Regions from separate parts of the Peribacillus sp. YIM B13477 genome, predicted to be linked through region 2. Evidence: predicted binding sites of a transcription regulator. Region 2 holds the regulator's gene; each other region holds the start of a gene.
The links. The regulator LexA, encoded in region 2, represses DNA repair genes until DNA is damaged. The targets are predictions, from matches to a motif close to CGAACATATGTTCG.

Region 1 (10,897 bases), on a different contig from region 2:
ATCGATTGCAGGTATTACGAAAGATATGCTTTATGAATGTTATAATACGTTTTACCATCCTAGCAACATGCTCCTATTCGTTGTAGGACCGGTAGATGTCGAAAGTACCATGAAACTGATTCGGGATAACCAAAATGGTAAAGGATACAACGAACAACCAGCAGTGGAACGTAAATTTGACGAAGAGCCGGAAACCGTTGCCAAGGATAAGGAAGTCTTAAGGATGAATGTCCAGACACCAAAAGTGATGCTGGGCATCAAGGCCATCAATGTAAACCAATCCGGTTTACAGCTTTTGAAAAGGGAATTGGCGACCAATATTTATTTGGAAATGCTGTTTGGCAAAAGTTCGCCTTTGCATGAGGAGCTGTATGAGGAAGGGCTGATCGATCAAAGCTTCTCATATGATTACACACAGGAACAAGGTTTTGGATTTGCGTTAATTGGCGGGGACAGTGCCAAACCTGATGAGTTGATGGAGTCTTTATTCGGTATCCTGCAAAAATCAAAAGCCGGAACCGGCCTGAATGAAGAAAGCCTGCAAAGGACTATCAAGAAAAAAATCGGATCTTTCCTTCGTTCCTTGAATTCGCCGGAATATATAGCGAATCAATTCACCAGATATGCATTCAATGATATGAACTTGTTCGATGTTGTATCGGTATTGGAAAAACTAACTATCGAAGATATCAGGGAGGTCGCCAAGTACTTAATATCCGATGAACGGATGACAGTCTGTCAGGTACTTCCGAAATAATATAAAGGGGGCGTGAAAGTGGGGAAACGTTTTGCCCTTATTACAGGAGCCAGTGGAGGAATCGGCAGGGAAATCGCTATAAAGCTCGCCGAGGAGAATTACTCACTTTATTTACATTATAACAGCAATGAAGAAGCGATACTTGCCCTTATTGAAGAACTGAAGCCTCATCAAGTCGAAATTATTCCGATACAAGCGGATTTGGCTGCACCGGACGGCTATAAGAAATTGGCGGAAAATATTTTTGCCCTTCATGCAATCGTCCTTAATAGTGGCAATAGCTATTATGGGCTTATATCTGATATGGATGAGACTATCGTTACTGAAATGGTTCAGCTGCATGTAACGAGCCCTTTCCAATTAACAAAGGAACTGCTTCCAAAGCTTATGTACCAAGAACAGGCTGCCATCGTTGCCGTCACATCAATTTGGGGGCAGACAGGTGCATCTTGTGAAGTATTATATTCAATGGTCAAAGGCAGCCAAAATGCTTTTATCAAGGCGCTTAGCAAAGAAGTATCGCTTAATGGAATCCGGGTGAATGCCGTTGCCCCCGGTGCGATTTCCACTTCCATGCTCGAATCTTTCAGTGCAGAAGATCTGGAAATCATCAAAGGCGATATCCCGATGGGCAGGATGGGGCATTCCAAAGAAGTCGCGGAGGCCGTATACTATTTGCTTTCCGACAAGTCGTCCTATATAACCGGGCAGATTTTAGGCGTAAATGGCGGATGGTACACATGATTTTTTTTAAAAGACATGAATAATTCCCTCAATTTCTTCACAAAATATCTTTGTACTATTTTGAAGGAAAGGGTGACCATTCATGTCTGTACTGGACAATTGGGATCAATGGAAAAACTTCTTAGGCGACAGATTACATCAAGGTGAACAACAAGGCTTGTCAGAAGGCGCTGTTAACAACTTGGCTTACGAAATCGGTGATTACCTAGCTAATCAGGTTGAGCCCCAGAATGATCAAGAGAAAGTGCTTGCTGATCTTTGGTCAGTGGCAAGCGATCAAGAAAAACATGCCATGGCAAGTGTCATGGTCAAGTTAGTCGAGAACAATGGAACGAAGTAAAATATCAATCCAAAAGGCCCTGTTATTAATTAACAGGGCCTTTTGGATTCGAGGGGGATGACTATTTGTCCTCTTATATAAAAATGAATACTTTTATAGGGTTTTTCCTTTTAACTTATCACGAAATGCTATATTATAGAAGCTAGACAATTAATATTAAAGTGTTCAGACCTTGAAATTTACGATGGATAAGTTTTTTGCCCATGATTAGGGTAAAAGCTTTTAGGCTTAAGGAGTGTTATCGTGGATAATAAAGAATGGTATTTTGAATATGAAATTCAAGTCAACCGTCCTGGATTATTAGGGGATATTTCATCCCTTCTGGGTATGCTTTCCATTAATATCATCACCATTAACGGGGTCGATGAAGGCAGGCGTGGGTTACTTTTGTTGGCCAAAGACAGCCGTAATATAGAAAGATTCGAGTCAATTCTCCGTACGATGGATACGATAAAGGTCATTAAGCTTAGGGAACCTAAATTACGTGATCGCCTCGCAGTCAGGCATGGACGCTATATTCAGCGCGATGCCGATGAGAAAAACACATTTAGGTTTGTTCGTGATGAACTAGGCTTGCTTGTCGATTTCCTGGCCGAGCTATTTAAACAGGAAGGTCATAAATTGATCGGGATTCGAGGGATGCCCCGTGTCGGAAAAACTGAATCTATCGTGGCATCGAGTGTTTGTGCTAATAAGAGATGGTTGTTTGTGTCATCGACCCTTTTAAAGCAGACTATCCGCAGCCAGCTTATTGAGGATGAATATAATAATGATAATTTGTTCATTTTAGATGGAATTGTTTCCACTCGCCGTGCAAATGAGCGTCATTGGCAGTTGATTCGTGAAATAATGAGGCTTGATGCTGTCAAAGTAATCGAACATCCGGATGTTTTTGTCCAAAATACGGAGTATACCCTCGAAGACTTTGATTATATTATTGAATTGCGAAACAATCCTGAAGAAGAAATAACATATGAAGTTGTCGACCAAAAAGACCAGTTTTCAGGGTCCGATTTTGGTTCCTTTGACTTTTAAAATGGCAGGTGTTTTATTTGACTGAGTTGGGTAATCGATTAAAGGAAGCTAGGGAAGCAAAAGGTCTTAGCCTAGAAGATTTGCAGGAATTAACGAAGATCCAAAAGCGTTACCTCATTGGCATTGAAGAAGGAAATTACAGCATGATGCCAGGAAAGTTCTATGTACGGGCATTCATAAAGCAATATTGTGAAGCGGTCGGACTGGATTCAGAAGAGATTTTCGAACAATATAAGAGTGAAATACCATCGGTCTATAGTGAGGAATTGCCAGAACAGCTTTCACGGGTCCAATCCCGGAAAACCATTCCGGCAGGAGATTCAAAGGTTGTGGAATTGTTACCGAAGATCTTGGCTGCCGTTTTAGTCATTGGTGCGGCCGTATTGATTTGGGTTCTGGTATTGAACTATATGAGTAATCCGGATAACGAGGACAAAAAGGACGCGAAACAGAGCGATGCCGTGGATTACAATAAAAGTGAAGAGTTTAACAAAGAAGAAGAGAATGCAGACCAAAAACAGAATGAAGAAAAATCAGATTCATCTGAAAAGAAGAATGAAGTTGATACAGCAGTCAAAGATGAAGAGAAAGAGCAAAATCTTGCCGTCACAAGTTCCAGCGGTAAAAATAGTACGTATGAATTAAAAAATACCGATACTTTTAAATTAAAGGTGACCTCCAAAGGCTCACCATGGGTCGGCATAAAAAATGGTGAAGGTAAATTACTTTTCCAAGGCACTATCGAAAAGGACAAAAGCCAGGAAATTGATTTCACCAATGAAAAAGAAGCTGTCATCAATATAGGCAGAGCATATGAAACAGAGATTTATGTGAATGATGAGAAGCTGGAGTATTCCATTTCACCGACTGAAGTGAATACGCAATTGGTTACGATACAATTTACGAAAGCCGAATAGTCATCTTATAGATGACTATTTTTGCTCTATTTAATGGTAAGGCGCGGGAAATGGTCCATTCGGCATATAAGATTGGATTTTGAGTTAAATTATACATATAAGCATTATTTTAGATCTAAGACGCAGGCCCGAATGGCAGGCGTAAATTTTGGAGGTAAAAGTTTTGAATCTGCCTAATAAGATTACAGTAGCAAGAATCTGTTTAATACCAGTATTTTTAATCATCATGCTCGTTCCTTTTTCATGGGGGACACTGACTTGGGGAGAATACAGTTTGCCAGTGGCACACCTGGCCGGAGCCATCCTCTTTATAATCGCTTCCACTACGGATTGGATCGATGGCCATTTTGCCAGAAAGTATAATATGATTACTGATTTAGGAAAATTTTTAGATCCATTGGCAGATAAACTTCTTGTTTCGGCTGCCTTAATCGTTTTGGTTGATCTAGATTTAATGTACGGTCAATCTTGGATTGCCATCGTGATCATAAGTCGCGAGTTTGCAGTAACTGGATTGCGTTTGGTGTTAGCGGGTACAGGTGAAGTGGTTGCAGCGAACCAGCTAGGTAAAATTAAAACATGGGCACAAATTGTTTCTATTTCGGCTTTATTGCTGCATAATCTTCCATTTGCCCTCATTTCACTTCCATTTGCCAATATCGCATTATGGATTGCATTAATCTTTACAATCTGGTCAGGTTTGGATTATTTTATAAAAAACAAAGAAGTATTTGTTAATTCAAAGTAAAACGAATGGTGGTTTTGAAAAGATGGATGCAGAAATCATTGCAGTGGGCTCAGAGCTTCTTTTAGGTCAAATCAATAACACTAATGGAAGATTCTTATCGCAGCAGTTTGCGGAAATGGGGATCAACGTTTTTTACCATACTGTGGTCGGGGATAACGACCGCCGATTACAACAAGCTATAGAAATCGCTGAATCGAGGGCGAACTTGATTGTTTTTACCGGTGGACTTGGTCCTACCAAAGACGACTTAACGAAAGAAACGATTGCTCGCCATATCGGGAAAAAGCTCGTTTTTAATGATGAAGCTTTGCAATCCATTGAAGCTTACTTCCAAAAACGGGAACGGCCGATGACGGAAAACAACAAAAAGCAGGCCCTTGTCTTAGAAGGCAGTGAAGTGTTGGCAAACGATCATGGCATGGCCCCGGGAATGGTTTTGTCCAAATCCGGGATTACATATATGCTCCTGCCTGGTCCACCAAGTGAAATGGAGCCGATGTTTTTAAGTTATGGTTATGAAAAGATCATGAATAAATTGGAAAAGCATGAACGGATCGATTCCAAGGTTCTACGGTTCTACGGTATAGGTGAAGCCGAACTGGAAACGGTGATTGAAGATCTCCTTGTCAATCAAACGAATCCGACAATCGCTCCGCTGGCAGCCGAAGGGGAAGTGACGTTAAGGATCACCGCCAAAGGCCCTTCCAAAGAAAAATGCGAAGAACTTATTTTAGAAACGGAAAAAGAAATTCTTAGCAGGGTCGGCAAGTTCCATTATGGAAGTGATAATACTTCGCTAATAAAGGAACTTGTAAAAGAATTAACGGTCCGCAAGCTTTCAATCGCGGCAGCTGAAAGCTTGACCGGGGGGATGTTCCAAGAACAGCTGACAACCATCCCGGGCGCCGGTAAAGTCTTTAAGGGCGGAATGGTCTGCTATACGAATGATGCGAAGTCCAATGTCCTCGGCGTCAGTGATGATACCATATCTGAGTATGGGGTGGTCAGCGGTGAGTGTGCAATGGAAATGGCCTCTAATGTCCGGAGTAAGCTCGATGCGGATGTAGGCATAAGCTTTACGGGTGTTGCAGGGCCGGATGAACAAGAAGGCAAGCCTGTTGGTACAGTATTTATTGGCATTTCCTATCGGGATGGAAACACTCATTTCAAGGAGTTGAATCTTTCCGGTAGCAGGGCGCAAAACCGTATTCGGAGTGTGAAGTACGGCTGTCATTACCTATTAAGGGATTTATAAACGCCATAAGCAGAGCTTTTTTACAGCTCTGCTTTTTATTTGGTTTTAGAAGTTTGTTTCTTGCAAAATAGGGAAAAAAGAAAAAAGTTAATTCAATGAAAATGTATTTTTTAGGGAGTAAGTGAAGCGAAATGGAAATTTCCTTAAGCTAAAACGCTTTTTTACAAAGAATATCCCGAAAGAAAAAAACGAATGAATGTTCGACTTTTTGCTTGGCAAAATAGTAAAAAGAGTATATAGTAAAGATAGGTTTTGAGACAGGGTACAAACCTTGAACTCGAATAATTGCTAACGTAAGTACACCTTTAATCGGACAGCCGATTAGTTGAATATAGAGGAGGAAATTAAGTGAGTGATCGTCAAGCGGCTTTAGATATGGCGTTAAAACAAATTGAGAAACAATTTGGTAAAGGTTCGATTATGAAACTTGGGGAACAGACTGATCGTAGGATTTCAACGATCTCAAGCGGTTCTTTAGCATTGGACGTAGCGTTGGGAGTGGGCGGATATCCAAGAGGCCGGGTCATTGAGATATATGGACCTGAAAGCTCAGGTAAAACGACTGTAGCATTACATGCCATTGCAGAGGTACAAAAGACTGGTGGGACGGCTGCATTCATTGATGCCGAGCATGCTTTAGATCCAGCATATTCAGAAAAACTTGGTGTGAATATCGATGAGTTACTCCTTTCACAGCCTGATACGGGTGAACAAGCCTTAGAGATCGCTGAAGCGTTAGTTCGAAGCGGAGCAGTAGATATCATTGTTATTGACTCGGTGGCAGCACTTGTTCCTAAAGCTGAAATTGAAGGCGAAATGGGAGATTCCCATATGGGTCTTCAAGCCAGGATGATGTCTCAGGCACTTAGAAAACTGTCTGGTTCCATTAATAAATCAAATACCATTGCCATTTTCATTAACCAAGTCCGTGAAAAAATCGGTGTTATGTTTGGGAATCCAGAAACGACTCCGGGAGGCCGGGCATTGAAGTTCTATTCAACTGTTCGTCTGGAAGTGCGCCGTGCGGAACAATTAAAACAAGGTAATGAAATCGTCGGTAATAAAACTAAAATCAAAGTTGTAAAAAACAAGGTTGCTCCACCATTCCGCCAAGCTGAAGTTGACATCATGTATGGTCAAGGGATTTCGCAGGAAGGTGAAATCATCGATATGGGTGCAGACCTGGATATCGTCCTTAAAAGCGGCTCATGGTATTCATACAATGAAGAGCGTGTCGGACAAGGCCGTGAAAATGCGAAGCTGTTCCTGAAAGAAAATCAGGATATCGCTCAGGAAATTTCTCAGAAAATCAGAGATCACTATAATCTTGATGGAGAGCATGAATTACCACCAGAAGAAAATGAAACAGAAGAGCATTTTGAATTGCTTGATTAATGATATTGGAAAAGGCCTAAGCTTATTCGCTTAGGCCTTTTATGTATATTTTAAGAAAAATGCGAAATTTTCAGCGGATTAAATGGCATTGTAATAAGATTTACAGACTGCTTCCATAATGAATGCTGTACATTATGATGGTTGATATTAAGAAAACTTGAATAATCATTGATACATAAGGGACAAACGCTTGACAATAAAAATTCTCAACTATACAATTAATATGTATATTTTACAATTTTTCAAACTAAAATTTTGAAAATTAAGTGCTGTATATTGAATTTATGTGCAATGTACTTGCCGACAGTTCAACATTTTATGTAAAAAGTTCATAGCAAGGGGAGGTGAAACGATGGAACCCATGACAATCATCTTCACTTTGCTTGGCCTAATCGTCGGTGCAGTTGTTGGTTATTTTATTCACAAATCAAAATTTGAGAGTAGAATAGCAGGGGCAAAGGGCTCTGCAGAACACATCCTTGAGGATGCAAAACGTGAAGCGGAAGCACTTAAGAAAGAAGCCTTGTTGGAAGCAAAAGATGAAATTCATAAAGTTCGTGCCGATTCGGATCGGGAAGCCCGTGAAAGAAGGAACGAATTACAAAAACAAGAAAATCGGTTATTGCAAAGAGAAGAGAATCTGGACCGTAAGGATGAAACGTTAGACAAACGTGAAAGCCTTTTGGAGAAAAAAGAAGATTCTCTAAACCAAAGACAACAGCATATTGAAGAGATGGAAAGCAAAGTGGAAGAGATGGTTCGTAAGCAGCAAACAGAGCTTGAACGTGTTTCCGGTTTAACTCGTGAAGAGGCTAAAGCAATCATTATAGACCGAATGGAAAACGAGCTTGCTCACGATGTAGCGCTTATGATTAAAGAAAGTGATACCCGTGCCAAAGAAGAAGCTGATAAAAAAGCAAAAGAAGTCCTTTCTCTTGCCATTCAGCGTTGTGCGGCTGATCATGTTGCAGAGACCACCGTTTCTGTAGTAAATCTTCCAAACGATGAAATGAAAGGACGGATAATCGGACGTGAAGGACGAAATATCCGGACGTTAGAAACGCTAACAGGTATTGACCTTATTATTGATGATACTCCTGAAGCTGTCATTTTATCTGGATTCGATCCAATTAGACGGGAAACGGCACGCTTGGCTCTTGAGAAACTTGTTCAGGACGGACGGATCCATCCGGCTCGCATTGAAGAAATGGTTGACAAAGCAAGACGTGAGGTAGATGAACATATTCGTGAAATTGGTGAACAGACTACTTTTGAAGTTGGAGTTCACGGTCTCCATCCAGATCTCATCAAAATACTAGGACGTTTGAAATTCCGTACCAGTTATGGGCAAAACGTACTTAAACATTCAATTGAAGTGGCCCAGCTTTCAGGTTTACTGGCCGCTGAGCTCGGTGAGGATGAAGTTCTTGCCCGCCGTGCAGGTTTATTGCATGATATTGGGAAAGCGATCGATCATGAAGTGGAAGGCAGTCACGTTGAAATTGGCGTTGAATTAGCAACCAAATATAAAGAGCATCCAACTGTCATTAACAGCATCGCTTCACATCATGGCGATACGGAACCAACTTCCATCATTTCAGTGCTTGTGGCTGCCGCTGATGCATTATCAGCTGCAAGACCGGGAGCAAGAAGTGAAACGCTTGAAAATTACATTAGAAGACTTGAAAAACTTGAGGAAATTTCCGAGTCCTATGATGGAGTGGAGAAATCTTTTGCGATTCAAGCCGGACGAGAAGTGCGAATTCTAGTGAAACCAGAACAAATCGATGACCTTTCGGCACATCGACTCGCACGTGATATCCGGAAAAGGATTGAAGAAGAGCTCGATTACCCAGGTCATATAAAAGTCACGGTCATCCGTGAAACAAGAGCAGTCGAATATGCCAAATAATTGTTAGTGAAAGACGAAGTGGTGCAAACCACTTCGTTTTTTCTTTTTCCGATATGAATCGTTAAGCGTATTCTTATAATTACCCCCAATTATGTTACAATACATACTTGAATAATTCATATAATCAGGTGAATCCAGAAAGGGTTTTACAATGAAATTGCTATTTATAGGGGATGTAGTGGGTTCTCCAGGTCGTGACATGATCCAAGAATACCTACCTAAGTTAAAAGAAAAGTATCGTCCGCATATCACGGTCATCAATGGCGAGAATGCAGCAAGTGGCCGGGGGATTACAGAAAAGATTTACCGCAGTTTTTTAGAGTGGGGAGCGCAGGCAGTGACCATGGGAAACCATACATGGGATAATCGTGATATTTTCAATTTTATTGATGAAGCGAAATATCTTGTCCGTCCAGCAAACTTTCCAGACGGGGTACCCGGAGAAGGTATGAAATTTTTAAAATTGAACCAGCATGAAATAGCGGTCATCAATTTGCAAGCGAGAACGTTCATGCCGGATTTGGACTGTCCGTTCAAAAAGGCGGAAGAACTAGTGGCGGAGGCTCGAAAAAAGACACCGATCATCTTTGTCGATTTTCATGGTGAAGCGACAAGTGAAAAGCAAGCCATGGGGTGGTTCTTGGATGGTAAGGTTACAGCCGTCGTTGGTACACACACACACGTCCAGACAGCCGATAACCGTATATTACCTGCAGGCACCGCTTACATATCAGATGTAGGCATGACAGGACCATATGATGCCATCCTTGGTATGGGAAGAGAGGCAGTCATCCATCGGTTCCTGACCAGCCTTCCAGTTCGTTTCGAAGTCCCAAAAGAGGGACGGACCCTATTAAGTGGGGTTCTCCTTGAAATTGATGAGAAAACTGGCAAGGCAAAGAAGATAGAAAGGATCCTGATTAACGAAGATCATCCCTTTTACCATTGATTAAGAACGGATGGACAGTCAAACTGCCATCCGTTTTTCCATTCTTTAATAAATGGTGTACAATCCCGGTTTTCTTTGTCATACAAGTTTTACTTGATGAATATAGTAGCAGTGGAAAGTGTTATAACTATTGAGCCAAGTTAGAATCGGCAGGGAAAACAAGGAGGACTAGGAATGGAAATATTAAAAGTTTCAGCAAAATCTAATCCTAATTCTGTAGCAGGCGCACTAGCGGGAGTGCTCAGGGAAAGAGGGGCAGCCGAAATTCAAGCAATCGGTGCAGGTGCGTTAAATCAAGCCGTCAAGGCAGTAGCAATCGCAAGAGGGTTTGTCGCACCTAGTGGAGTTGACTTGATTTGTATTCCTGCCTTTACAGATATACTTATTGATGGCGAAGAAAGAACGGCAATAAAACTAATCATTGAACCAAGATAATTGCATGTTTGGGTGTCCTGTTTGTCGGATGGCGAGCAGGCACTTTTTTGTCGTGACTTCCCAATGACGAAAGATCCTTATCGCTTTATAATGGTATATATAATCATAAAAAAGTACAGGAAGGGGGATTACATTGGAGATTTTTGATGCACATTGTGATGTGCTGATGAAGATGTTCATCGATCCGGATATTTCTTTTACAAATAGTGATAAATTACATATAACAAAGCGGGGTTTATTGGATGAAGGGGGAAAAGTCCAATGTTTTGCCATATATATTCCTGAAAAAGTCCACCCTGATATGAGATTTCAAGCGGCTTTGGCGATGGTGGATATTTTTCATGAAAAGATTTTGTCGGAGCCGGAATTGAAATTCATAAAGACCAAGGCAGACATCGAATCTTTAAAAG
Region 2 (10,897 bases):
AAACATGGCAGCAAAAGAGTTTTATAAGAAACAAAATTTTAAAAAGTATAGGGAGTTTGCATTCAGACAGTTGTAAATCCTTTGTAACTCAATTCAACAGGTTGAAGGAATTAATAAAAAACCCCGATTCGGGGTTTTTTTAATTAATATCTTAACATTCTCCTCGAATAACTGGGGGGTTGAGGAACTCCGCAAACAAAACTTTGTGAATAACACTCTTTTACGATACTTCGGGTATGCGGTATATATGTGTTGAAGTGTTTATTCACGGTTGTTGTATGTGTCGGGTGAAAAACCGGAATAACAGTGTTAATGACATTGGTTTTAACATATTGCTTGGTCGGGGAGGTTTGAGATGGATTATATTGAGTGGGCATTCTGTTAGGTGGGCAATATTGTGGTGGACATTGACCGCCTTTCGGATGCCCCCAGGGCTTATTATACATGTAAACACCTCCTGGGATTTTTTTGAAAGTCATTATTAGTTTATGAAAATACATGATAAAGGGACTGGTATAAATGCCTTTATCAAAAATTACGGGCATATCCTTCAATCATTTTCAAAAAAATGAATAAACATTAACTTTACCGAATTCGGTTAATCGCTGCACGAACAAATGACTCGTGTCTTTTCCGCCAGTTATTTTCCTTGCTTTTTTCCAAGCCCCATTCGGGAAATGTAGATAACCGCAATGCGGCAAATAATTGCCAGAAGGGTAGGTTTGTAAAATTCACCTCTGGCATCATCGATTTATATTGAATGGTGAAGTCATTCATCGCTTGCATTCCAAAATGATATAAAATTTCGAGTTGACTATTGGCAAGGTCAGTCAAAGGGTCCCCTAAACCTGAGTCTTCCCAATCAATTATGGAAACTAGTTTATCCTCTTTCCATAATATATTTCCTGGCCAATAATCACCATGAAGGATCACTTCCTTATTCATGGAGGGTAGCGGCATGGAGGATTTCAGCAGATCTCTAATCAAGCTCAAATTTAATGTTTCGTCCAGGATTACCCTATCTTTATTGCTTAACATCTCGACATATGTATTTTCCAGTTTAGGCATGAATGATAAAGATAGATCTGCACAATTAACACGATGGATTTTTGCTAGATTGATTGCCAATTGCAAGATATGATCATTAAGATTTGAGGGGGTGAATTCTGACTTACCCTCAATAAACTCGATAAGTATGCATGGCTTGGAAAATATCTCGCAGGATTGCTCAAAGTAAAAGGGCATTGGTACAGGCAAACCGGCAGCTTTCAATATCCCTAAGAGCTTGTGTTCAAATGAAGCAATATTTGGATTCCGTTTCAAGTCATTATCACCATGCTTACGAACGATCATTTTTACGATCCGCCCTGACGATTGTAATATTTCCAGTCCTGTCACATTTGCAGAAATTCCGCCCAATAATTTCCATGCACGAATTAGCTTGTTTCCTTGATCCAACTTTTTAACTAATTGTTCAAACTTATCATATTCATTTATCATACTTATCTCTCCTTTTAGAATCCCTACAATGTAAAAAATTCAAAGAATCCATTTAGCAGTTTTTATATATGAACCCAATAGCTTGTTACACACGTAATTAATCTAAACAAAGTGGGGTGTGCTGACATTGAAAAATAGAAAAATATAAGGCGGAAACTACGAAAGGGACGCTACTAATATAATATTAGTGGAAACGGCAAACCAAATTTAGTTTTAATTAACGGTGGTTCTGGCCCGATAGACGGTTGGATGAAAATACTTCCGGCAATTTCGGAGTCATCATCAGTATTTTCCTATAATCGTTTTGGTGTTGCTGGCAGCGATAAACTTAAGGTAAGCCAAGACGGGTTGAATATTGTTAACACTTTACGTGAAGCATTAACAAGCGTGGGATTTGAATCTCCATTCTTATTGGTTGGACATTCGCTAGGCGGCCTATATGCTAATTTATATGCTCGCCTTTACCCGAATGAAGTAGCGGGAATTGTTTTTTTAGAATCCAGTACCACGAAAGATATCAGCCTTAATGAATATCAAGGCAAGGCAGTAAAAACCATTAATGAAATGTTCAAAGTGCTTGATTCCTTGTCTTCACATAAACAATTCAATGAAGTAAACTTTGTGGAAAAAACGATTAATCAAATCCATCTAACTGATACATTCCCCGAGAAGCCTGTACTTTGTCATTACTGGTGGACAAGAAAATCGAATGATGCCAGAGGAAGCTCGAAAAAAAACGACTTGAGAATCAATTGGAATTACTTTCATTGACAAGAAACAGCAAACACATTGTCGCTGAAAAGAGTGGACATTTTCTGCAATTATCAGAACCGACCGACTATAGTGATTGACTCAATTAACTTTTTTTAATATCCCTCAATCTTCTTGTTCTTTTGATTATAGATGGCTTATTCTCCAAAAATTCCTGATGCGAAAGTAAAAAAATAGAAAAGTCTTTTTCAAAGAATTCCCTTCCATTGGGCGAATGTCATCATATAATGCCACTACACCTTTAGGGGGTGTATTTTTTTTGAGAACGGCAGAATTTCTTTAATCCGATAGTTATGTGTACAAGCATTTGTTAATACGTAACATAAGATTAATAGAGGTGATAGAAATGGTGAAAGTATTTATTGATCCCGGCCATGGCGGTACGGATCCAGGCTCGGTCGGGAATGGATTGAGAGAAAAGGATTTAACTTTATCCATTGCAACCCGAATCAAAGACATCTTATTGATAGAATATAATAACGTTTCTGTGAAAATGAGCAGGACCCAAGATACCTACCCCTCCTTAAACGATCGTACGAATGCAGCGAACGCGTGGGGAGCCGACTTTTTTCTCTCCATCCACATTAATGCCGGCGGCGGAACCGGGTACGAGGATTACATTTATACGTCCACTAACCAGATAACGAAAACGTATCAAGATCATATTCATTCAGAGGTCATGAAGCTTATCAACATCCAGGACAGAGGACAAAAAACAGGAGATTTACATGTACTCCGCGAAACGGACATGCCTGCACTCCTGACTGAAAATGGATTTATCGATAATGTAAATGACGCAGCAAAGTTGAAAACATCATTCTTTATCGAATCACTGGCTCGCGGACATGTAAACGGTTTAGTTAAATGCTTCAATCTAACTAAGAAAAGTACAGCTGTATACCACACTGTCGTTAGTGGGGATACAGTATATTCCTTAAGCAATTCTTATGGCAGTACGGTTCAGCAAATTAAAGATTGGAACGGTCTTGACAGTCAGTACACCATTACGGTTAACCAGAAATTGCGGGTGAAATGAATAATTAATAATTATTTATACCTTCTAGAAGCACACCACACAGTAAGCCCTTCTCAAAAAGAGAGGGGCCTTTTTGATTCAGGAATATGCATGTAATGAAAAACTCTACATTCTGCCGTCCTGATTCGGTCCTTCCGTATGTAAGGTATGCCTTTTTTTTTATGGGCTGACACAAATTAAAAGGATTTTATGTAAAGACAAATAAAAGAACAATACTAAAAAGCACAAACCATGATGGCTTGTACCTAAAATGCAACAGCAATTAAGTTGATAAAAACTGTAAGAATTGAATCTATGTATGGCTGCTCATTATTCATTTATTTTACTTTCTTTCCGTAAGAAACCCTCGAGTTAAATATTAATCGTATATTTTAATGGCTTGAACCACTTTTCCTAAAATACGGACTCTATCATTTTTTATGTTATAGGTTTTTTCTTCATAAAAAGGATCCGTGCTGCAGGGAGTGAGTATGATGTTTTCTTCATTGATTCTCACTTTTTTGACCGTAGCATCGTGTCCATTTACCAAGACCACTCCAATTTTCCCGTTATCAAGGTAGGTTGTTTTTTCAACGAGAATCAATGATCCGTCTCTGAATTCTTTATTCATGCTATTGCCATTCACTCTAAGGAAAAAATATTCTTTATCCGATTTAAGCATCGAATTTAATGTCGGCATATACGCTTCTATATATTCGTTGGTGAAATTAGGCTCTCCAGCGGGGATATTTCCGTAGACACCAATTAATCTTACATTTTTTTCATTTAGGAATCCCATTCCAGGATTATTTCTAACGATAGGCGCTCCTTCAATGAGGTGGGATAGCGGTATTTCAAAACAAGTGGACATCATGCTCAATTTATCCATTAAAGGTTTATTCCGTCCGGATTCCCAAGCTGATACTGCCGTAGGAGCTACTTTTAATACTTTTGCCAAATCTTCTTGTGTCATTTTTCTTTCTTTTCTTAACATTTTAATCCGTTCACCAATGTGCATATTTCTTCACCTCTTACTTGAATATACACTATGAGTGAAAGTGAGTAAACGAAAAGTGCGTGAATTTTGCGAAAAAATGTTGGTAACTATACTTCAAGTGTGATATTATTTTTTTAGATAGGGGGTGACAAGATATGACAAGCGTTAAGTTCACACTTAAACAAGCCAGGAAGTATAAAGGATTAACTCAAGATGAAATGGCTAAAGTGCTGAAGATGGCCAAGAGGACTTACATTGACTATGAGCAATATAAGATTCCTTTGCGAATCGATAAGGCTTATTTATTTGCTGAATGTGTAGGATTCTCGATTGACGATATCATTTTTTTTGACCCTGACCTACACTTTAAATGTAGTTAAAGCTTCAATTGAACCAGCATTTCCTCAACAGAGTGGCCATTTGAATCCATACAATCCTGACTTCCATAGGACAAGATTCAAGTAACGATGGAAAGGGGGGAACAAAGAGGAAAGGGAAAATAATTCTTTTGAAGTTGCTTAGGAGCTGCTGACATTAGAACATTTGTAAAATACGTGTATGGAGTAAAAGGTGTACAAATCCAATCTTCTTGTGCAAATATACGATTGCTACTGAGATTCCAATAATGACAGCCAATTGCTGTTAAAGAAAATTATTTACTTAATGTATAGGGCGGACTTCTGAACACCATGAATAGGAGCAAATGGACAATGGCAAATTCGAAGGAAAAGTTTATCTGGATGAACAAGCCCTTATCCTATGCAGGATAAGGGCTTGTTCTCTATTTTCGTGAATTGGCAGCATTCGGTTTCCCCAAAGCACGTCTTCATAAAATGAAAAAGACCACATACATAAATGAATGGAAGGTAAATCTTCATACTTTTTCTCTACTATCAATGAAACTTCTTCTAGTTTTTTTCTCCCATCTTTATGAAGATAGCAGGTAATGGTATGCAAAAGTACAATTATATACTAATGAAGGCTAATGAAGGCTTTGGAAGCTGGGCATTGGTAATTGGATGAGTTCAAAAAAATTCCAGATGATATTGGAGGAGATAACCCTTGAAAAGGAATGTAATCAATTATGTCGTTTTTCTTGTTCTCATTCTAACCATATTATTTATGACAAAGCCAGACATTTCCTCAGCAGGAAAATTGAAACCGCCCTCCGAAACTTTCAGTCCAGGGGATTGGTTTCTTGGAAGTATTCCTCCCAATCTTGATACAAACAAACCACCGATCGTGTTTGTTCAAGGGAAAAACGGCAGTTCAACCAGCTGGTATGGCGAAACGGAATATCATGGTGTCAATGATATGTATACCAAAGCGTATGAAGCTGGCTACCAAACGGTTTTTGTTCAGCTTCATGATTCAGCTGGAAATGGGTCAGTGAGCCAATATGCCAATGGAAGGCTTTTAGCTCAAATGCTTTCAGAAATCAGTAACCATTTCGGGGGCAAAAAAGTAAATATTATAGCTCACAGCAAAGGGGGCCCAGACACCCAAGCGGCTCTAGTCCACTATGGAGCACACCAATATGTTGGAAGGGTGATCACTTTAGCTTCCCCACATCATGGTTCTCACTTAGCTGATTTGGCTTATAGCTGGTATGCGGGCTGGCTTGGTTCCTTATTAGGTCAAAAAGATGAGGGAACTTATTCTTTACAAGTTGGTAAAATGGCTGAATTTCGTTCTGTCACGGATAACCATATCAACTCTCGTAAAAACTTGTATTTCACTGTGGCAGGTATGAACAGAGGCCCGGTACTATCAGCCTTATCAATGGGGGGACAATATTTATCATCATATGGGGAAAATGATGGACTGGTGAATGTATGGAGTACAAAAATACCCTATGCAACACATTTATTTACGGGTCCCAACTTTGATCACGACAATATTCGAGTTGGCTCAGCTGTATTTTCAAGAATTGAACCCTATTTAAAAAGCACATCCACCGCTGGGATTCCTGCATATCATGTTAATTATAAAGAACGAGTTGAAGATGATGTCATTACAACAGCACTCGCTCAAACCGTTCTGGGTGATGTCCTGAAACAAAATGTCTGGGTCGAACAAAGCTTCCATGTAAATGAAGCTGCCCCAGGTAATATAAGCATATATACAGCCTCAAATGAAGTCGAGGTTGAATTGATTTCTCCATCCAATAAAAAGTATTCACCTTCCTTAAAGGTTCATTCAGCCAAAAATGAAACTTCCTTTTTTAATGGTGCAACCATCCAATCATTCTACAGAAATAACCTTGAAATTGGTGACTGGAAAGTACGAATGAAGACTAAATCGCCAAAAGACGCCTTCCTGTTCACAGCACAATTTAACGAAAAGAATCCCATTACATTAAGTATGACCGGTAAAGTTAAGCAAAAAGATGCAAAATTTTTAATAAAGAATCCAATGAATGATAAAAAAAGACCAATCAGTACAACATTTTTGGTTCATCTGATAGATGAAACCGGTAATGAAATTAGTGAAAAAAACTCAATTAAGGCAATGGATACTGAAAATTTTACTGGCACCCTTCCAGAAGTACCTAAGTCAGGTGTTTATAATGTAACAATAGATGTTAAGGAAAAAAATGTGGATGGTACTGTAAGAACCCGGACGCTGATTCGTTCGGTCTATATTGAGAAATAACGAAATGCCTTCTCTTAGTTGAGGAGGCATTATTTTGATGGTAGGGGTAACTAGGGAGATGGTAATTCAGCCAATGGAAACAGCCAGGTCGTAATTACTTATTGAAGTATTAATTCAACGGGTCTCTGATGGATATGGTTGGAAGTTTGTTATCGGGGGAAAATAAATATATGTATTTTTTTCCCTGCACTTGCAAATGGTTGTCAACAAGTGCAGATTCAACAGTGGAATGACTTGGTCGATCTAAACCTTATTAAAGTGGGGATTTTAAATCCTCTTTTTTTTATTTCAATGAGCTTTTTCCAAAGTATCATATTACGAGAAAGGCGATAGTAACTTTCATCCCTTATAAAGGATGTTTAAATTCGCATGAAACTAGATTCTATTAAAAAATATTTCAATATCTACTCTTCCATATGCATATTGAGAGAATTCTGGACATAAATTAAACAAACAAAAAAAGCGCGGGAAGCGCTTTTAGTGTATTTGTCTATATAAGCCTATTACTTTTCCAAGTATCGAAACATCTCGTAAAATAATTGGTTCCATATTTGAGTTCTCAGGCTGAAGCCTTATGTAATCCGGTTCCTTAAAGAATCGTTTTACAGTGGCTTCATCATCTTCCGTCATCGCCACGACGATATCTCCATTATTGGCACTGCTTTGTTGTTTCACGATGACATAATCTCCATCATGAATTCCTGCTTCTATCATACTTTCACCCATGATTTCCAGCATGAATACATGGTCATCATGTGGAACCATGCTTTCGGGAAGCGGAAAGTATTCTTCAATGTTCTCAATGGCCGTTATCGGCATGCCCGCTGTTACTTTTCCAAGTAACGGCACGTTCACGACATTGACTTTGGGAATATTGTTCGCTTCCTCCAAATTCATTATTTCAATGGCCCTTGGCTTGGTTGGGTCACGTCTAATAAGGCCTTTACTTTCCAGGCGGGATAAATGTCCGTGTACTGTTGAACTTGATGCAAGTCCCACTGCTTCGCCAATCTCCCGTACGGAAGGCGGATACCCTTTTTGGCGGACCTCTTCTTTAATGAAATCAAGAATATCTTGCTGCCGTTTTGATAGTTTTGTCATTTGTGCACCTCTTCCCCAATGTTCTTTGCTACATTATAGCATGGCCCCCATCTCTATACAAACATAAGTTCGAATTTGTTGTTGACTGAAACAAACGTTCGTATTATAATTTGATCATAACATACGAACGAACATTCGCTTTGGAGGGATTATTATGAAAAAATTATACAAAAATTATATTTATACGATTCTATTAGCGGGATCAGTATTCATCTTTTCAATTTTATTCTCTTGTACATTGAACAATGATCAAAAAAAGGATTTCCTTTCTATAGAAGTAAGCGAGGGTGACACCCTATGGGGAATTGCCGAAAAATATGAAGAATCAAATTTGACAAAAAAAGAATTCATTGGTTGGATAGAAGAGAATAATGGAGTCAGCGCGGATTCGATAAAGCCTGGACAAGTCATTGTCATACCGGTTAAAGGGGAAGAACTTGTCCAGAATTTGGCCAGTGAGCAGTAAGTAGTAAAGGTAGGGTATTATGAAGGCGGTAATCTATTGTAGGGTCAGCACCGAAAAAGAGTCACAGGAAACATCATTGGCAAGGCAGGAAGATGAATTAGTCAAATTGGCTGAAAAGATGGATGTGGAAGTTGTCTCCATTATAAAAGAACAGGCAAGTGGTTATGAGTTGAATCGGGATGGCATTTTTGACATGCTCGAACTATTTAAAACCAAAGAAGCTGAAGTGCTATTAATCCAGGATGAAACAAGACTGGGAAGAGGGAATGCCAAAATAGCCCTTTTCCATGTCATCCTTAAAGAAGCTGTGAAAATTTATACTCTCTCACACGATGGGGAGCTGGAGTTATCGGATTCGGATGCCATGGTCATTCAGATAGTGGGCATTGTAGAAGAATATCAAAGGAAACTACATAATCTTAAAATAAAGCGCGGAATGATGAGAGCCGTTGAAAAAGGGTACCGTCCTCAAAAAAATCTTCAGAATCAAAGGAATTCCACTGGAAGGGACCGTATGGAGATTCCTATTGAAGAAATTATTAAACTGCGTGCCAATGGGTTAACATTCTCAGAAATCGCAGCCACATTAAGGGGCTTTGGATACAATGTATCTAAGGCTACTGTGAACAGGCGTTTTCTCGAACATCAAATGAATACAAAGGAAAGTAAATCATAGAACTTGTAATTTCGCTTTTTTTTTAATACCATGACAATATCCGCAGATTATGAAGGAGCGAAATTATGTTATCAAAAGAAAAAATAGCCCGTATAAATGAACTTTCTAAAAAGGCAAAGGGTGAAGGCTTGACGGAAGTTGAAGCGAAAGAGCAAACCCAATTGAGAAGTGAGTATTTGGAAACATTCAGAAAATCCATGTCCGACACGTTGGAGCATGTGAAAGTCGTGGATCCAGAGGGTAATGACGTCACTCCTCAAAAGATAAAAAATATAAAAGAAAAACGAAATTTACATTAATGCTTGGATTCTTCTGATGGAATATTCCATTTGAGGATTCTTTGGCATTTTGGAGTAAAAAGAAAGTGCATTCATGTATGTATTCTCCTATTTAGTTTAATCTAAATAGGTGACTTCTTATTCCTAGAAAATTGTAATATTGGGGCATTAAATAGTGATTTTAGTTGTGATATTATGCTTGTCACTATAATATAAAGAGGTACATTACAGGAAGGGATGTTTTTACAATATGTTAGATAAATTAGATGCACTTTCTATCAATACGATTCGTACATTATCAATTGATGCAATTGAAAAGGCTAATTCCGGCCATCCGGGTATGCCAATGGGTGCAGCGCCAATGGCGTATAAACTATGGACCGAATATATGAACCATAACCCGAAAAATCCAGATTGGTTTAATAGAGATCGCTTTGTTCTTTCAGCTGGACATGGTTCTATGCTGTTATACAGCCTTCTTCATTTATCAGGCTATGGCTTATCTATCGATGATTTGAAAAGCTTCCGTCAATGGGGCAGTAAAACTCCAGGACATCCTGAATTCGGACATACGGCTGGTGTGGATGCAACTACCGGGCCGCTTGGACAAGGTATCGCAATGGCAGTCGGAATGGCAATGGCAGAACGTCACTTGGCAGAAAGCTATAACCGCGATTCTTATAATGTGGTCGATCATTATACATATAGCATTTGTGGAGATGGAGATTTAATGGAAGGTGTTTCTGCAGAAGCCGCTTCATTAGCTGGACATCTACAACTGGGAAGACTTGTTGTTTTATATGATTCTAATGATATTTCCCTTGACGGCGACTTAAGTCAATCATTTAGTGAAAGCGTAGCAGACCGGTTCAAATCTTATGGATGGCAATATATCCGCGTTGAGGATGGCAATGATCTTCAGGAAATTGCTAAAGCGATTGAAGAAGCGAAAACCGACGAAGCACGCCCAACATTAATCGAAGTGAAAACGGTTATCGGTTACGGTTCACCAAATCGTTCAGGTAAATCTGCCGTTCACGGCGCTCCGCTTGGTGCAGATGAGCTTAAATTGACAAAAGAAGCATACAAATGGACATTCGAAGAGGACTTCCATGTACCTGAAGAAGTGTATTCACACTTCAATGAAGCTGTTGTTGATGCAGGAGCTCAAAAAGAAGAAGCTTGGAATGAATTATTTAAAAATTACAAAGAAGCACATCCTGAGTTAGCACAGCAATTAGAGCTTGCAATTAAAGGTGAACTGCCTGCTGAATGGGATCAGGAAATTCCAGTCTATGAAGAAGGTAAGACATTAGCTTCCCGTGCTTCAAGTGGGGAAGTACTGAATGCGATCGCCAAAAAGGTCCCTAGCTTCATTGGGGGTTCTGCGGATTTAGCCGGGTCTAATAATACTGCCATTAAAGGTGAGACAGATCTA
Region 3 (10,897 bases), on a different contig from region 2:
TAGTAAAACGTTCATTTCAGAACTTAGTTTTAAGAATAAAGGTTTGTTTTTCATATCCAAGGCATCATCGATCTGTTTTGCAAGGAGATTCTTTTTGGTAGTAAGGACGGCTTCCTGAATAATCATATCAATTAACATTTCCTGAACCACGGCATCGTTTTTCATTTCGCTCATTGATAAGGACTTCACTGACTCTGAATAAGATTTTTCATTTTTCAAAGTTACCACCCCTGACCCTTTTTATTATTATATGGATTTGAGCGGATAAAATCAACTGAAAATTTAAAAAATTTAAATTATGATAGAGAATGTGTCGTTTAGATGACGAAAAAGCCACTATATAAAAGAATTTTAAATTTTTTGTGAACTTGCTTTTTATGTTTAAGGGTTATGCTATTATAGTGAGTAATTTAACATACATTTACTATCCCCCTTCACTCTTCTTGGACAGGAATGGAAGGGTACAAGCAATTAAGAATATAAGCTTTGGAAGGTGATAGTGATGTTTAGCAATGAGGAAGAGGTGGATTAAAAATGAAGGAAAACAATCAGGGAATCATCGAGGAATATGAAATCACGCCACATACACTAATGGTTGCGCCAATTAATTACGGCAGTAAAATATATGCCCGTATCGTTGAAATGGAGGACGAGTTCATCTCCCCGTTTAAACCTATGGAAATAATAAAGAAAAGCTGCGAGTTCTTCGGATCAAGTTATGAAGGACGCAAGCAAGGCACGAAACAGCTCATAAACATCACACATAAAGCACCGATCGCGATTGATCCGACCAGTTCGATATTCTTCTTTCCAACTACATCTCCGTTACGTCCTCAATGCATCTGGTTATCACATGAACATGTGGTATCCTATGAGCGTCTGGATTCCAAACATACAACCATCACATTCAGGAATAGACAAACCATCGATATAGCAGTGTCATGCAGCTCTTTCGAAAACCAGCTGCACCGGACCTCATTTTTAAAAACGAAATTGATCCAGAGGATTGAGGAAACAAAGAGGAAATCCTTTTATCTGTTCACTGATGCTAATGGAGTCAAGGCTTCAGAGGTAATCTCAAAGTATATACCGCGATAAGAGGGGGTTCAGGGGAAAATCAGAGAAGAATAATCGAACGGGGGAATATTCAAATTTAAAGCTAGCCCTTCTTATTAAAGAAGGGCCCTGGAATCAATCTTCAAATAATTCATCCATTAAATCGTCAATTTCTTTTCTTAATTTTTCAGTTCCTTCTTTGGAAATGGTGATGGTATCACCATCGATTATCAGCATATCTCCTACTTTTGCTCCCTTGGGAAGAGCACTCTTAGGGAAATCCTTCATGTCACCACCATCGATTTCCACGACAGCGATCTTTCCTTCGAAGCGATCTATAATTCCTTGTACCAATTATTTCACCGTCTTTACAGTAATTTTCTGACCTGTAGAAGTAAAAATAATGTTACCTGATTTATCTGTTCGATAAGTTTTGGCTTTCACTGAATTCAACCGTTTTATAACAGTGGAAGTAGGGTGCCCATAGCCATTTTTCCCTACACTGATTACAGCATATTTCGGTTTTGTTTTGTTGATGAAAGCTGAACTTGTCGATGTTTTTGCACCATGATGGCCTACTTTAAGTACATCCACACTTGGTACCAGTTTTTTAGCCAGCATATCCTTCTCTGCTTTTTCTTCGGCATCACCTGTAAACAAGAATGTTTTTTTGCCGTGTTTAAGCAACAGGACAGCACTCCAATTATTTAAGTCAGACTTAGCATAGTCCTTAACAGGTCCAATGAATTTAAGGGAATTATCCTTTGCTTTAGTGTTGATTTCCACGCCCGACTTCGCTTTTTTTATTGTAAGCTTCTTCTTCTTGACGGCCGTTAAAAAGTCTTTGTATGCCTGGGTAGTATGTGAAACTTTAGGGGCATACACAGATTTTACACTAAGCGATTTAATCACATGAGCAAGACCGCCAACATGATCCGCATCTGGGTGAGTGGAAACTAATGCAGTAAGTGTTTTTACCTTTTGTTTTTTTAGGTAGGCAACAACCTCGTCACCCTTTCCTTTACCGCCGCCATCAATTAAAACGTTTTCATTACCGGTTTGTATCAGGATAGAATCTCCTTGTCCAACGTTGATGAAATGTACCTTTACATTTGAGGCTGCCTCAGTTGTTTTAAGTCCAGTGAATAAAGACAAAACAAGAACAGCCACCAGCAGAATATTTATTTTCTTCATTTTTCCCCTCCAGTTAATAATTTACCATGTATAACCGGAAAAATGGGAATATGGACATGATTTTTATTTGTGGTAAAAAAAGGAGGGTGTTGTCTGGATTTAGGTTAGGGAAAATGACCCTGGGTATTTATGATTAATCTCTTGAATGAAAATGTAATGTCATTATTTTAAAGTAAAAAATCTATTTCTCTCAGAAAAGAGTGTGAAGTTGGCATATATTAAAGGAGCAGGCTCCCGGAGAAAGTTAGGATTACCAACAAAATATTTGTTAAAGAGATTGTTTACTGTTTTTAGGAATTGTCCAATTTAAACGTTGATTACCCCCCAGGCACACGCTTTCCGCGGTCGGTCCGTGAGCCTCCTTGGCGTGTTTGCACCTTTCGTTCCAACCAACTTTGGTTTAAAATTTAGATAGGAACCCTTTTGGCTACAAATTAAACCATGCAAATAAAATATTGCATGGTTATCATAAGACATTAGGGATGAGAATAAGTTTCCTTATGATTGACTCCTTAATACATAATATAATAGACATCGATGATGTATCTTTTGTTCAGTGTTTCACAAATGGTTTTGTTTTTCTGAAAGTTCTTTTTGCTTTATACATTTAATATAAAGAGGTTGTTACTAGTAGATAATACTAGGTATGGATATGCAATTAACATCTTTCCTAATAACGTTGTACTGACACTAAAATGATAGTTTAGACGTATAGTTATAATAGATGAATGGAAATTAAATGTCGCTTAATAATGAACACACGGGCCAGACCTTTTAATCGTTAAAGGACAATTTCGTCGAAACTGTTGCCTTAATCAGTGAGCAGGGAATTGTGCAAACGGCTTGTGTAACAAGCAGTGGAGAAGCGGCTATTGCAGTCCTCGGTTCCTTTAATAGGGAAGAGGGGAATATACCAGAAGGATGCAGCTTCGACATTCTGCCGTTTAATCACCAAGAACAAAGGCGATGCTATGCATACAGCAAACTTTTAATGAAGGATGCCATTACAAGGGAACTTGAAGTAACGCAGTTAAATGTAAAAGGTATTTTTGGAAGAAGATATTAACTATCTGAAATCCATGGCAGACATTTCATCCGACATGCGAGAGCTTGATCCAACAAAGGATAACATGGGCTTTTTAAGCGTCCCATCGTCCTAAAGGAATTTCCATTCTTTCGATGCAGGGAATGGTTGACGGCAATCGATCAGGGCAAATCATGAATACGTGTTACATTCTGCGGCGGATCATGATATTGGTTACTTTTACATCGATTTGTCGAAGCTGACTGTTTTCCTATCCTTTTCTTCAATATGATGAGTCGATCATAACGGGTGCCACTCCAACCTTTGTCATGGAGCATGTAATTAACCTTCATTTAAAGAGACTTAACACTAAAATGTTAAAAGGATATTCGTATGCACTTGATTACATAGGTTATGCCTTGGTTTGAACATTATGATGTTATGGAATGTTCAAACAGGGGGAATGGAGGTAAGTGAGTCTAATCGATCTTGATCATGAAAGACTCCCTTATGGTCAACCTTTTTACTTCCAAGGGAATTTGTATCCTTCCGGAAGGCTCCCTTTTAACCCGTTAATCCCTTGAGGGTTTTTTTTCGAAAAAGTAATAACATAACAAGTCTTCGGTTTTGTTGCGAAGGCGGGGATTGAAATAATTATGATGTTCCTCGTATCCTTTATATAAAAAACAATACATCGTGAAGGATTCATCGCGTTTGATTTCACTAACTTTAATATTCTCTTTGCGCAAATAGCGCCGTACCTCGGCAAGTTCGTCTTGAACCACTTTTAAAATATGTTCGACCAGCTCCGAATAGGGCCTTTTTAATTTAAACGGACTAATTTCGATGACCTTGAGATCCCGGTTTAAGACTGTAATAACCATAGGGAGGTAGATGGCTTTTTCAATCATATTTCGGTCACCTTCTGGAATGCGGGTCATCATGACCGCCCCTTTCTAAATAGCGCGTTTTTAATACTAATATGTATATCCTGTAAAAATAGGAACACTTGTTCCGCTTTTATCCTAATGTATTTTCAGTGGTTATGCAAGCAGTTTTGATAAATCTAGAAATATTCGTTAATAAGATTATGTTTTCCGGAGATAGGGAAAGTATGAAGATATATGGATAATAATTCTTGCAATTTCGGGGGAAAGTGATATATCTAAAATAAACGGTTTTTAATAAGTTTATGCTGCTTTGATGGCAGCATGTCGAGGGAGATAATTATGGATTTGGATACTATACGTGAGTGGTTTACACTTGATCATATATCGGCACTTATTCAGCAATATCGCTCATTCGGTCCAATTCCCGGAATCTTACTGCCGATGCTGGAAGCTTTTTTGCCTTTTTTGCCCTTAGTGGTGTTCGTGCTTGCCAATGCAACGGCATTTGGTCTCTGGTGGGGGTTTTTATTTTCTTGGATTGGTGCGGTAGCGGGGTCCTTTTTGATCTTTTGGATTATTAGAAGATATGGTCAAATGAGGTTTTTCCGATTTTTGCAAAGACATAAACAGGTGCAGAGGTTGATGGTATGGGTTGAGAGCCATGGATTCGGTCCTTTGTTCATATTGCTCTGCTTCCCTTTTACACCTTCGGCTATCGTTAATATCGTGGCAGGACTTTCAAAAGTCAGTACCCTGCAATATGGACTCGCAGTAGTTGGAGGGAAGGCGGTGATGATTTTTACGATCAGCTTCGTAGGTTACGATTTAGTATCATTGATTCATAAACCTGTGCGAACGATCATTATCGGAATCGTCATCTTTATCCTATGGTATGTGGGGAAAAGGCTGGAAGTCCGGTTAAATAAAAGCATGAAGAGAGAAGAAGGGCAATAAATTAATATATAAATGCAGTAGGGGTTGAACTAGATGGAAAAAACAAACAAGAATTCTTTATCCGATTGGATAAAACCAGCGATGATAGCTTTTGTTATTTACATCTTAATCCGTACATTTCTCTTTTCAAGCTATGATGTTGAAGGAAAGTCGATGCAGCCGACCCTTGAAGATGGAAATAAACTTGTCGTGAATAAAATCAATTACCAGATTCATGATATCAACCGTTTTGACATTATTGTTTTTCATGCGAATTCACAAGAAGATTATGTTAAGCGGGTTATAGGGGTTGCAGGTGACCGTATTCGTTATAAAGATGATTGGCTTTACGTAAATGGTGAGAAAGTGGATGAGCCTTATCTTGAGAAATTCAAGGAAGGTTTCCCAGGACAGGATTTTACAGGTGATTTTACATTAAAAGAATTGACGGATATGACCAAAGTTCCGGAGGGCAAGCTTTTTGTCATGGGTGATAATCGTCTTGAAAGTGCTGACAGCCGTCACTTTGGTTATATACCGGTAGAAAATGTTGTCGGTAAAGTGGATGTTCGATATTGGCCGGTCAATGATTTCAATTTTAAGTTTACAGGTGAGTGATCGTGGAAGCCCGAGTAAGATGCGGGCTTTTTCTTTTGGGGGAAACGCGAACGTACGATTGGTGTTTTTTAAAGGGAAACGGTAAAATAATAGAAAGTAAATCTAATTGGAAACAGAAACCTAGTCATAAAGACGAAAGTATTTCTGGTATGATGGATCTAGATATTATGTTGTAAGGGGGAAAAGAGATGTCACTCCGTTTTTTACTGGGAAGATCGGGTACAGGGAAAACTTCGAATATATTGGACGAAATCCGCTCTAAATTGGCAGAAGATCCCGAAGGAAATCCAATTATCTACCTCGTTCCTGATCAGATGACGTTTCTATCTGAATATAAATTAATTAAAACACCAGGCCTTGCTGGAATGATCCGGACACAGGTTTTCAGTTTTAGCAGGCTTGCTTGGCGCGTTCTTCAGGAAACCGGGGGGATGAGCCGGCTGCATCTTGACAGTGTGGGCGTTAATATGCTGATACGGAAGATCATGGATGATAAAAAGGAAGAGTTAAAGATGTTCAGTCGATCTGCTGATAAGCAGGGGTTCATTGCACAGATGGAGCTAATGCTGGCTGAGTTCAAGCAGTATTGCATCCAACCTGATGACATTCAAAACTATTTGGCTGAAACCTCACAGGCCGGCAGCGGCATTCAGGATAAACTGCATGATCTTGAATTGGTCTATCAGGCTTTTGAGGATGAAATGGTCAATAAATATTTAGACTCCGAAGATTATTTCACTTTGCTGATCGAAAAAATGTCAGAGTCTTCATATATAAGGAATGCGGATATATATATCGATGGTTTTTATAGTTTGACTCCTCAGGAATTATTGATTGTTGAAGAAATGATGAAGCTGTGCAGGAGTGTAACGATCTCGCTGACGTTAGATCAGCCCTACAGGCAATATGCTCCGGATGATTTGCAATTGTTCAGGCAAACGGGAAACCTTTATCATCACCTATATCAGGCTGGGTTGAGGAATGGCATATCGATTTCAGAAGATCGAATCTTAAAAAGATCGGAAAGGTTTGGAAAGAGTCCAGGGCTGAATCATCTGGAAACTTATTTTTCCTTACGTCCTGCACGAACGTTTGAGCAGTCACCTGATGTAACGATCGCCCAGGCAGTTAACCGCAGAGCTGAGATTGAAGGAGTTGCCCGGGATATCTTGTCGCTGGTCAGACAGAAACAGCATCGTTTCCGTGACATTGCGATTTTAGTCCGTAACGGGGAAGCATACGCAGATATTTTACAAACCGTTTTTCGGGATTATCAAATTCCCTTGTTCGTCGATTCCAAACGGACGATGCTGAATCATCCTCTGATTGAACTGATTCGTTCGACTTTGGAGATCATCAATGGCTATTGGCGTTATGAACCGGTATTTCGTGCAATCAAGACGGAGCTTCTATTTCCGTTGCAAAAAAACCACGACCGGATGCGTGAACAGGTAGATAAGCTGGAAAACTATGTGCTGGCCCGCGGCATTAAAGGAAGCGGGTGGACGTCCAAAGATCGTTGGACCTACCGGCGCTTCCGCGGTCTGGAACTCGAGGACCGGAACCAAACGGATAAGGAAATGATGCTTGAGCAAGAGTTGAATGAAATGAAGCAATTATTTACCGAGCCCATCTTGAGGCTCTCAAAACGGGCTAAAAAGGCTGCTAATGGCAGGGAATTGTGTGAAGCCCTTTATCTATATCTTGAAGAATTGCATATACCGGAAAAATTGGAAAAGCTGAAACTGGAGGCAGAAGAAGCAGGTGATTTGGTATCGGCAAGAGAGCATGAGCAAACATGGAATGCGGTTGTCGACCTATTGGACCAATTCGTTGAACTGCTGAGCGGGGAAGAGCTTTCCATGAAACAGTTTGCGGTAATCATTGAAGCTGGTCTGGAGTCTCTTGAATTTTCTTTGGTACCGCCGGCAATTGACCAAGTATTAGTCGCTAATCTAGATTTATCCCGCCTGGATGATGTGAAGACAGCTTTTGTTATCGGATTGAACGAAGGGGTTCTGCCGGGAAAAGCAGTATCTGACGGGATATTTTCAGATAGTGATCGTGATGTGCTGCTGGCTGGTGGACTTGATGTTGCCCCAAGTTCGAAGGTGCGCCTGCTGGATGAGGAGTTCACAGCATACAAAGCATTCACTACGCCTGCCGAGGCCCTTTATTTATCATATCCGCTTGCCGATGAGGAAGGGAAGGCGCTTTTACCTTCATCCTATTTGAAACGGGTAAGGGACGTATTGCCTAACGTTTCCGATGTGTATTATATGAACGATCCGTCCGATCTGTCTGCAGAGGAACAGGTGAAATATGCAGCGAATCATGATGTGGCCCTTTCGTACCTGGCTGCCCAATTGCAGCTGAAGAAAAGGAACTATCCAATCCATTCACTATGGTGGGATGTATATAATGCCATTATTGATGATGAAATGGCCGGTCCTTCAGCAACTAAGGTTTTATCGAGCCTTTTTTATCAAAATAGGACAAAGAGATTAACTGAGGAAACAAGTAAGCAATTATACGGTGAGAGCATTCTTACGAGTGTATCCAGGATGGAAATGTTCAATAGCTGCCCGTTTTCCCATTATGCGGCTCATGGCTTGAAATTGAGGGAAAGGCAGATTTTCCGTTTGGATGCCCCGGATATAGGCGAGATGTTCCATGGAGCGTTGAAAATGATTTCCGATTACTTGAAGGAACATGATATTCCTTGGTCTACATTGACCCCGGAACAATGCTTGGAGCTGGCCAGAATTGCTGTGGAGAGACTTGCTCCTAAACTCCAAAACCAGATTTTGTTAAGTACGAACCGCCATCACTATTTACGCAGGAAACTCGAACACGTGATTGGACGTGCCTCGATCGTATTAAGTGAACATGCAAAGGCGAGCGGTTTTGCTCCGATCGGATTAGAACTTGGATTCGGAAAAAATGGCGAGCTGCCGCCACTTTCTTTCACATTGAAAAACGGTACGAAGATGGAATTGATCGGGCGGATCGACCGCGTTGATAAAGCGGAAGAAGATGAGGGTGTCTATTTGCGTGTGCTCGATTATAAGTCGAGTGAAAAGGAACTGAACATGAGTGAAGTATATTATGGACTAGCGCTGCAAATGTTGACATACCTAGATATCGTTGTCACCCATTCCAAGTCGCTGATTGGAAAAGAAGCGATTCCAGCCGGAGTTTTGTATTTTCATGTGCATAATCCCGTTGTCAAATCAAAGGGAATGCTCAGTTTGGATAAAATTGAAGAAGAAATTTATAAAAGCTTTAAAATGAATGGACTTGTACTGGACCAATCAAATGTCATTCAGTTGATGGATACCTCGCTTGATATTGAAAATTCGGGTAAGTCGGATATCATTCCAGCTGGATTTAAAAAGGACGGATCGCTCCTGGCGGCTTCCAAAGTTGCCAGCAGGGAGGAGTTTTCGCTTCTGAATCATCATGTGCGCCGTATTTATCAGGAGGCTGGAGATCGAATGGTCAATGGTGATGTGGATATTACTCCATACAAATTAAAGGAAAAAACGCCGTGTACCTTCTGTTCCTTTAAATCTGTATGCCAATTCGACCAGTCATTGGAGGAGAACCAATTCAGGAATTTGGCACAGAAGAAACAAAATGACGTTCTTGAGCTATTAAGGGGAGAGGGGGAGAGCGATGAGTAAAACGAAAATTCCTGCTCTGCCAGGAGACGTGACTTGGACGGAAGATCAATGGAAGGCAATATGGGCTAAAGATCAGGACATCCTGGTTGCGGCCGCTGCGGGTTCAGGGAAAACAGCGGTACTGGTCAATCGGATCATTCAAAAAGTCATTTCAGAAGAAGATCCAATCGATGTTGATGAACTGCTCGTGGTTACATTCACCAATGCCTCGGCCGCCGAAATGCGCCATCGGGTAAGTGAGGCATTAGAAAAAGCGATCGATGATAATCCGCATTCACAGCATTTACGTAAGCAGTTGAGCTTGATTAATCGTGCTTCGATTTCCACACTCCATTCGTTTTGTCTAGAGGTGATCAGGAAGTATTATTATCTGACGGATATCGACCCGGGCTTCCGGATTGCAGATTCAACGGAGATCCAGCTGCTCCGTGATGAAGTGATGGAAGAGCTTTTCGAGGAGCAGTATGGCCAAAGTGATAACGAAGAGTTCTTTAATTTGGTCGATGCTTTCACAAGCGATCGAAATGATGATGCACTTCAGAATATCGTTCGGTCGCTGCATGATTTTTCGCAATCGAATCCAAACCCGGACCGATGGCTCGATGGTGCCGCCAGCATGTATGAGCTGGCAGGTGATGATGGGATTGATGATCTTTCGTTTATCGATTCATTGAAGTTCGATATAGGTTTACAATTGGACACGGCCAGGGATTTATTGGAACGCTCGCTTGCGTTGACAAAAATCCCTGGGGGGCCGGCTCCAAGGGCTGAGAACTATCTAGCCGATCTTGCACTGGTTGCTAAACTTTCGGAAGTGAAGGACCAATCCTGGAATGCACTTTATGAGGAAATCCAAAACGTGAAATTCGGGACGGCAAAACGCCTTACCGGTGCAGATTTTATCAAGGAAGTGGCTGATGAGGCTACCAAGTACCGGGATAAGGCCAAGAAGATCATCAAATCGTTACAGGAAGAGTTATTTTCCCGGAAACCGGAAAGCTACCTGCGGGATATAAGGGAGCTTAAGGGTTATGTCGATACACTTGTAATGCTTGTTAAACGGTTTGACGAAAGATTCTTTGCTGCAAAAGCAGAAAAGAACTTGGTGGATTTCGCCGATTTGGAACATTATTGTCTTCAAATTTTGACAGGGGAAACGGTGGATGGCGAACGAAAACCTTCAGCGGCAGCCATCGAATACAGGAACCAGTTCAAAGAGGTATTAGTGGATGAATACCAGGACACGAACCTGGTTCAGGAATCGATCTTAAAATTGGTGACGGCTGACGGAGAATATGATGGGAATCTTTTCATGGTAGGCGATGTCAAGCAGTCCATTTACCGGTTCAGGCTTGCAGAACCGAATCTCTTCCTTGGAAAATACACACGATTTACCCATGACGGTGTTAATTCCGGGCTGAAAATTGATTTAAACCGCAATTTCCGGAGCCGAAAGGAAGTTCTTGATGGGACCAATTTCTTGTTTCAACAGTTGA

Region 1: the regulator LexA is predicted to act here: its motif matches at 5,986-5,999, upstream of recA (recombinase RecA).
Region 3: the regulator LexA is predicted to act here: its motif matches at 5,763-5,776, upstream of addB (helicase-exonuclease AddAB subunit AddB).

What each region holds. Positions count from the first base shown of each region.
Region 1 is NZ_JBHZPD010000002.1:29,879-40,775, reverse strand. Features, by position in the region: gene yfmH (EF-P 5-aminopentanol modification-associated protein YfmH) at 1-757, shown strand, start outside; gene ymfI (elongation factor P 5-aminopentanone reductase) at 776-1,501, shown strand; gene ACFX4H_RS06880 (DUF3243 domain-containing protein) at 1,584-1,841, shown strand; gene ACFX4H_RS06875 (DUF3388 domain-containing protein) at 2,085-2,876, shown strand; gene ACFX4H_RS06870 (helix-turn-helix domain-containing protein) at 2,894-3,793, shown strand; gene pgsA (CDP-diacylglycerol--glycerol-3-phosphate 3-phosphatidyltransferase) at 3,957-4,541, shown strand; gene ACFX4H_RS06860 (competence/damage-inducible protein A) at 4,564-5,796, shown strand; gene recA (recombinase RecA) at 6,145-7,191, shown strand; gene rny (ribonuclease Y) at 7,544-9,103, shown strand; gene ACFX4H_RS06845 (TIGR00282 family metallophosphoesterase) at 9,255-10,052, shown strand; gene spoVS (stage V sporulation protein SpoVS) at 10,227-10,487, shown strand; gene ACFX4H_RS06835 (dipeptidase) at 10,621-10,897, shown strand, end outside.
Region 2 is NZ_JBHZPD010000009.1:19,274-30,170, reverse strand. Features, by position in the region: gene ACFX4H_RS21925 (GNAT family N-acetyltransferase) at 1-76, shown strand, start outside; gene ACFX4H_RS21920 (CotD family spore coat protein) at 144-377, opposite strand; gene ACFX4H_RS21915 (aminoglycoside phosphotransferase family protein) at 586-1,500, opposite strand; gene ACFX4H_RS21910 (alpha/beta fold hydrolase) at 1,750-2,271, shown strand; gene ACFX4H_RS21905 (N-acetylmuramoyl-L-alanine amidase) at 2,618-3,307, shown strand; gene ACFX4H_RS21900 (LexA family protein) at 3,666-4,304, opposite strand; gene ACFX4H_RS21895 (helix-turn-helix transcriptional regulator) at 4,439-4,663, shown strand; gene ACFX4H_RS21890 (esterase/lipase family protein) at 5,406-6,938, shown strand; gene lexA (transcriptional repressor LexA) at 7,416-8,039, opposite strand; gene yneA (cell division suppressor protein YneA) at 8,194-8,505, shown strand; gene ACFX4H_RS21875 (YneB family resolvase-like protein) at 8,525-9,181, shown strand; gene ACFX4H_RS21870 (DUF896 domain-containing protein) at 9,247-9,480, shown strand; gene tkt (transketolase) at 9,710-10,897, shown strand, end outside.
Region 3 is NZ_JBHZPD010000002.1:566,080-576,976, reverse strand. Features, by position in the region: gene ACFX4H_RS09500 (IDEAL domain-containing protein) at 1-219, opposite strand, end outside; gene ACFX4H_RS09495 (competence protein ComK) at 535-1,098, shown strand; gene ACFX4H_RS09490 (DUF3006 domain-containing protein) at 1,192-1,410, opposite strand; gene ACFX4H_RS09485 (ComEC/Rec2 family competence protein) at 1,411-2,250, opposite strand; gene ACFX4H_RS09480 (hypothetical protein) at 3,083-3,316, shown strand; gene ACFX4H_RS09475 (YhjD family protein) at 3,847-4,215, opposite strand; gene ACFX4H_RS09470 (TVP38/TMEM64 family protein) at 4,504-5,118, shown strand; gene lepB (signal peptidase I) at 5,152-5,715, shown strand; gene addB (helicase-exonuclease AddAB subunit AddB) at 5,904-9,401, shown strand; gene addA (helicase-exonuclease AddAB subunit AddA) at 9,394-10,897, shown strand, end outside.